2 regions of the Pseudonocardia petroleophila genome follow, and region 1 is predicted to be linked to the other one. Evidence: predicted binding sites of a transcription regulator. Region 1 holds the regulator's gene; the other holds the start of a gene.
What was found. The regulator LexA, encoded in region 1, represses DNA repair genes until DNA is damaged. The targets are predictions, from matches to a motif close to CGAACACGTGTTCG.

Region 1 (3,162 bases):
CTTCCCGCGTCCGGACGTGGTGCCGACGGTCTCGGTCATGGGTGTTCCCTCTCCTGCGCGCACGACGGACCGGGATCGGTCCTGCGGTGCGCGCCGCGTACGAGTGTTGGCGGTGATGACGGGAGTGCGCGACGTCCGGTTCAACGGCGCGGAGTGCGGTGCCGGCGCGGCGGTGCGTCGGGCGGCCGGGTCGGGCCGACGATCGGTGGGACGGGTCAGCTGGGCGCGGCGCGGGCGGGTGTGTCGCGCGCCGGCGTGTCGCGCAGGTCGGCGATCTCCTTCTCGAAGTCCTCGATGGAGGAGAAGGAGCGGTAGACGCTCGCGAACCGGAGGTAGGCCACCTCGTCGAGCTCGCGGAGCGGCCCGAGGATCGCGAGGCCGACCTCGTGGCTGGGGATCTCGGCGGTGCCGCCCGCGCGGACGGCCTCCTCGACGCGGTGCGCCAGCTGCGCCAGCGCGTCCTCGTCGACGGGCCGGCCCTGGCAGGCCCGACGGACCCCGCTGACGACCTTGTCGCGGCTGAAGGGCTCCGTGACCCCGCTGCGCTTGACGACGGCCAGCACCGCCTCCTCGACGGTGGTGAACCGGCGCCCGCAGGAGGCGCAGGAGCGCCGGCGGCGGGTGGCGACCCCGTCGTCGACCTCGCGGGAATCGATGACCCGGCAGTCGGAGTGACGGCAGAACGGGCAGCGCACGGACAACCCCCTCCGACGAACGGAACCCCATCCCTGGGCTAACGACACCCATGTAACCACAACATGTAGGGGCACTGAAAGCCGGGAGGCCCTATCGGTGGCGCCGCGTCGTCCGAACGGGCACGCGGGCGCGGGCCGGCGGCGGGCCGGGCGCGAAGCGTCAGCCCCCGAGCACGCCCGCCACCTGCACGGGCGATGCCACCACCGGTGTGAGCGAGGTGCTCGTCACCTCCGGCGCGGCGGCGGAGTGCCGGGCCGCGGCGGCCACGTCGGCGAGCAGCCCCAGCAGCACGACGACCGCGGCGGTGAGCAGGGCCGTGCCGATGGCGGCGGCCACCCGGCGGCGGCGCAGCACCCGCGGGGGCAGCACCGGGACCGAGCGCAGCAGGACGCGCCCGCCGCGCTGCCCCCGCTCCCCCGCCCGGTCGCCGTCCGGACGGGGCGGCTGCACCGGCCGCACCGCACGCGGCGGCTGCACGGGCCGCACCGGCCGCGGCCCGGGGGCCCGCCCGCGCCGCGGCAGCACCCGGGCGGGGTGCGCCCGCCCCCGGTCCGGCACCTGCGCCCGGTCCGGCACCTGCGCCCGGTCCGGCACCGTCCGGCGCAGGGCCGTGCCGCCGAACCGCATTCCGTCCTCGATCTGATCGTGCACCGGACTCCACCCTTCGCTCGGACCCGCTGACCGTTCGAACTGCTCGCACCGTTCGAACGGGAACGCATGTTCGAACGATCGTCGAGCGATGTGTACCACCGACCACCGACAGAATCGAGAGAACGGGGCGTGTCGTTCGAACATGTGTTTGGCGAGAACCGGAATCGGGGCTACGGTCGGGCCCACGACACGTGTCCGGTCCGCACGGACCGCACGGCACCGAACGAGCAGTACCGACGAGGAGGCGCGAGCACATGGCACGGGACGAGCCCGGCCCGACGGGTGGCGACGACGAGGGGGTGCGCCCCGGGCCGACCGCCCAGGTGAGCACGTTCCCCGACCCCGCGAGCGCCCCCGTCGGTCTCACTCCCCGGCAGCGCAAGGTGCTGGAGGTCATCCGCGACTGGGTGGAGCGCCACGGCTACCCGCCGAGCGTCCGCGAGATCGGCGACGCCGTCGGGCTCACCTCCACCTCGTCGGTGCACCACCAGCTGCGCACGCTCGAGCGCAAGGGCTACCTGCGGCGCGACCCCAACCGCACCCGCGCGGTCGACGTCCGCCCGCCCGACGAGCAGCCCGACGCGGCGCCGTCGGACTCCGGCGTCGTCGAGCGGCCCACCCCCGCGTTCGTCCCGCTGCTGGGCACGATCGCCGCCGGTGGGCCGATCCTCGCCGAGCAGGCGGTGGAGAGCGTGTTCCCGCTGCCGCGCGAGATCGTCGGCGAGGGCACCCTGTTCCTGCTCAAGGTGCGGGGCGACTCGATGGTCGAGGCGGCCATCACCGACGGCGACTGGGTGGTCGTGCGCCAGCAGCCGGTCGCCGAGAACGGGGAGATCGTCGCGGCGATGATCGACGGCGAGGCCACGGTCAAGACGTTCACCCGGCGCGACGGGCACGTGTGGCTGATGCCGGCCAACGCGGCCTACGACCCGATCCCCGGCGACGACGCCACCGTGCTCGGCCGGGTGGTCACGGTCCTGCGGCGCCTCTGACGGCGTCGCCCGCCGCGGCGGGCACCACGATCACGGGGTAGCGGGCGGTGCGCACGAGCACCCCCGCCACCCCGCCCAGCAGCAGCCGCTGCATGAAGCGGTAGCCGCGCGAGCCCACCACGAGCAGGTCCGTGCGGTCCGGCAGGGCGGCCAGGGTGGCCGCCACCGGGCCGACCACGACGTCGCTGATGGCGTCGACCTCGACCGGCAGCGACGCGATTCCCTTGTGGGCGAGCGCCTGCGCCGCCGGCACGCCGTCGGCGTCCTCGGCGACGGTGACGACCCGCACCGCGGCCCCGGTCCGGCCCGCGAGGTGCACGGCCACCGCCACGGCCCGGTCGGCCTCGGCGCTGCCGTCGTAGGCCACGGTCACCGTGGTCATGGTCCCGGTGCCGAGGTGCCGGTAGCCGCGCGGCGCGATCGCCACCGGGCAGCGCGCCAGCGGCAGGAGCCGCTGCACCGTGCGGCCGGGGGCGAGGCGGCCCAGCAGCCCGTGCCCGGTCGAGCCCACCACGAGGACGGCGGCCCCCACGTCGTCGGCGTGGTCGGCGAGCACGTCGGCCACCGAGCCGGGCGTGAGCGCCACGAACTCCGGCTCGTCGGCGCCCCAGCCGTCGCCGATGAGCTCGCGCGCCCGCGAGAACCGGCCCGCGGCGACGCGGCGCGCCTTCTCCCGCCAGCGCGGGTCGCGCGCGACGACGGCGAGCCCGCGCGCGTCGACGGGGTAGACCGTGGCCACCACGGCGCTCAGCCCGGTGAGCCGGGTCAGCTGCGCACCCAGGACGAGCGCGTCGTGCCCGCCCGGCGTGTCCTCGTAACCGGT
Region 2 (3,162 bases), 1.5 Mb from region 1:
TCACCTGCGAGCCGGCCACCGTCGCCGAGCTCGACCGCCAGCTCGGGCTCAACGAGTCCGTCCTGCGCACCAAGGTGCTGCGCCGCGAGCCGAAGAAGCGGGCCGCCCCGGCGCCCGCCGTCGCGGCGAGCTGAGGCGGGACCGATGGCCGGCGAGACTGTCATCACCGTGGTCGGCAACCTCACCGCCGACCCGGAGCTGCGGTTCACCCCGTCCGGTGCCGCGGTCGCCAACTTCACCGTCGCGGCCACGCCGCGCACCTTCGACCGCGCCTCCGGCGAGTGGAAGGACGGCGACGCGCTGTTCATGCGCTGCAACGTCTGGCGCCAGGCGGCGGAGAACGTGGCCGAGACGCTCACGCGCGGCATGCGCGTGATGGTGTCCGGCCGGCTGCGGCAGCGCTCCTTCGAGACCCGTGAGGGCGAGAAGCGCACCGTCGTGGAGCTCGAGGTCGACGAGGTCGGCCCGTCGCTCAAGTACGCCACCGCCAAGGTCAACAAGGTCAGCCGCGGCAGCGGCGACGGCGGGGGCTTCGGCGGCAGCGGGAGCGGCGGCGGCTCCGGGGGTTCCTCCGGAGGCGGCTACGGCGGCGGCGGGGGATCCCGCGGCGGCCAGAACGACGACCCGTGGGGCTCCGCCCCTCCCGCCGGCAGCGGCCCCGCCGCCGACGACGAGCCCCCCTTCTAGATCCACCCCCTCCCGCGCGCCCGGCGCGCGGTGACCGAGAACCACCAGGAGTACCCCCATGGCCAAGCCCGTCCTGCGCAAGCCGAAGAAGAAGGTGTGCGCGTTCTGCAAGGACAAGGCCCAGGACATCGACTACAAGGACACCGGCCTGCTGCGGAAGTTCATCTCCGACCGCGGCAAGATCCGGGCCCGTCGCGTCACCGGCAACTGCCGCCAGCACCAGCGTGACGTCGCGGTGGCGGTCAAGAACTCCCGCGAGGTGGCCCTGCTGCCCTACACCTCGACCGCCCGATAAGCGAGGACTGACCAGATGAAGCTCATCCTCACCGCCGACGTGCCCAACCTGGGCGCCCCCGGCGACATCGTCGAGGTCAAGGACGGCTACGGCCGTAACTACCTGCTCCCCCGCTCGCTGGCCATCACGGCCACCCGCGGCGCGGAGAAGCAGGTGGCGTCCATCAAGCGCTCCCAGCAGGCGCGGCAGATCCGCGACCTCGGGCACGCCAAGGAGGTCGCGAGCCAGCTCGGCGACCTCGACGTCACCGTGAAGGCGAAGGCCGCGGGCGACTCGGGTCGCCTGTTCGGCTCCGTCACCACCGCCGACATCGTCGAGGCCGTGCGGGCCGCGGGCGGTCCCGCCCTCGACAAGCGCGCCGTCGACGTGCCGCAGATCAAGACCACGGGTTCGCACGCGGTCACGGTCCGCCTGCACCCGGAGGTCACCGCCGAGGTCCGGGTGGCCGTCGTCGGGCAGTAGCAGCACCCGCCGGCTCGCCGGCATCGATCACGCACCGTAACCGGGGCGGGGTCCGGGCTCCGAGCCCGGGTCCCGCCCCGGTGTCGTTGCGGGGAGCGGCCGCCGCAGCGCCCGGCGGCCGCGCGGTGATACGCCGGGAGGTTGCGGTCGCGTCGGCGAGTGACCGCCCGGATGCGCCGGGTGGGGATCGTCGCGACACGCCGAGAGCGGCGTGTCGCGCGACACGCCCACAATGTTGTCCACACCCACCGATCACGGCCTGAGCTGCGAAGATACCGCTTATCGGCGAGTTGTCCCCACTTTGTCCACAGCACGCTCCCGACGCCGTCCAGGGCATCCACCGATCCGTGCACAGGTCCTCCCCAGGTCCGTGCACAGGTCTGTTAGGCGAGCCCGGCCCGAGCGCCTACCGTCGGGAGCAGGTTCGATCGACGAGCCGGGCGACACCGGCCGTTCACCGGTCGGTGGACGGGACGTCGCCCGTGCGTCTCGAACGCTCGTTCGATATACTGGAAGTGGGGGTGACGCTGCGTATGAGCCGGAACCAGGTGTCCCGAACACGGGTGGCGCACGCATGGCACTGACCGACGACCGGCCGGCCGGGCGGCGGCCGGGTTCGGACCGACCGCTGCGCCCCGCGGGCGAGGGCGGCGACGCGGGGTCCCCGTTCGACCGCCAGCCCCCGCAGGACCTCACCGCCGAGCAGTCCGTGCTCGGCGGGATGCTGCTGAGCAAGGACGCCATCGCCGACGTCGTCGAGGTGCTGCGGCCCGACGACTTCTACAAGCCCGCCCACCAGACCGTCTACGACTGCATCCTCGACCTCTATGGCCGCGGCGAGCCCGCCGACGCCGTCACGGTCTCGGCGGAGCTGCAGCGCAAGGGCGACCTGATCCGCCTGGGCGGTGCCCCCTACCTGCACACCCTCATCGCCACGGTCCCCACCGCGGCCAACGCCGCCTACTATGCCGAGATCGTCGCGGAGAAGGCGATCCTGCGCCGGCTGGTCTCCGCGGGCACCCGCATCGTGCAGCTGGGCTACCACGGCGCCGACGGCGCCGACGTGGCCGACGTCGTCGACCGCGCGCAGGCCACGCTCTACGACGTCAGCGACCGCTCCACGAGCGAGGACTACGTCGCGCTGGAGGAGCTCCTCCAGCCCACGATGGACGAGATCGACGCGATCGGGTCCCGCGGCGGGGCGTCGGTGGGCGTGCCCACCGGGTTCGCCGACCTCGACGCGGTCACCAACGGCATGCACCCCGGCCAGATGATCGTCGTCGCGGCCCGGCCCGGTCTGGGCAAGAGCACGCTGGGGCTCGACTTCGCCCGCTCGTGCTCCATCAAGCACGGCATGACCAGCGCGGTGTTCTCGCTGGAGATGAGCAAGTCCGAGATCGTGATGCGCCTGCTCTCGGCCGAGGCGCAGATCAAGCTGGCCGACATGCGCGCCGGCCGGATGAGCGACGAGGACTGGACGCGCATGGCGCGGCGGATGAGCGAGATCAGCGAGGCGCCGCTGTTCATCGACGACTCGCCCAACCTCACGCTGATGGAGATCCGGGCCAAGGCGCGGCGGCTCAAGCAGCGCCACGACCTGAAGCTGATCATCCTCGACTACCTGCAGCTGATGACGTCCGGCCGCAAGGTCGAGTCGCGCCAGCAGGAGGTCTCGGAGTTCTCCCGGCAGATCAAGCTGCTGGCCAAGGAGCTCGAGG

Region 2: a site for LexA is predicted at 1,935-1,948, ahead of dnaB (replicative DNA helicase). Genes of this name have one in related genera too.

What each region holds. Positions count from the first base shown of each region.
Region 1 is NZ_CP060131.1:3,427,338-3,430,499, reverse strand. Features, by position in the region: gene H6H00_RS17080 (vitamin B12-dependent ribonucleotide reductase) at 1-39, opposite strand, end outside; gene nrdR (transcriptional regulator NrdR) at 216-695, opposite strand; gene H6H00_RS17070 (hypothetical protein) at 856-1,347, opposite strand; gene lexA (transcriptional repressor LexA) at 1,602-2,339, shown strand; gene H6H00_RS17060 (universal stress protein) at 2,317-3,162, opposite strand, start outside.
Region 2 is NZ_CP060131.1:1,961,416-1,964,577, reverse strand. Features, by position in the region: gene rpsF (30S ribosomal protein S6) at 1-134, shown strand, start outside; gene H6H00_RS09900 (single-stranded DNA-binding protein) at 145-687, shown strand; gene rpsR (30S ribosomal protein S18) at 746-982, shown strand; gene rplI (50S ribosomal protein L9) at 998-1,444, shown strand; gene dnaB (replicative DNA helicase) at 2,019-3,162, shown strand, end outside.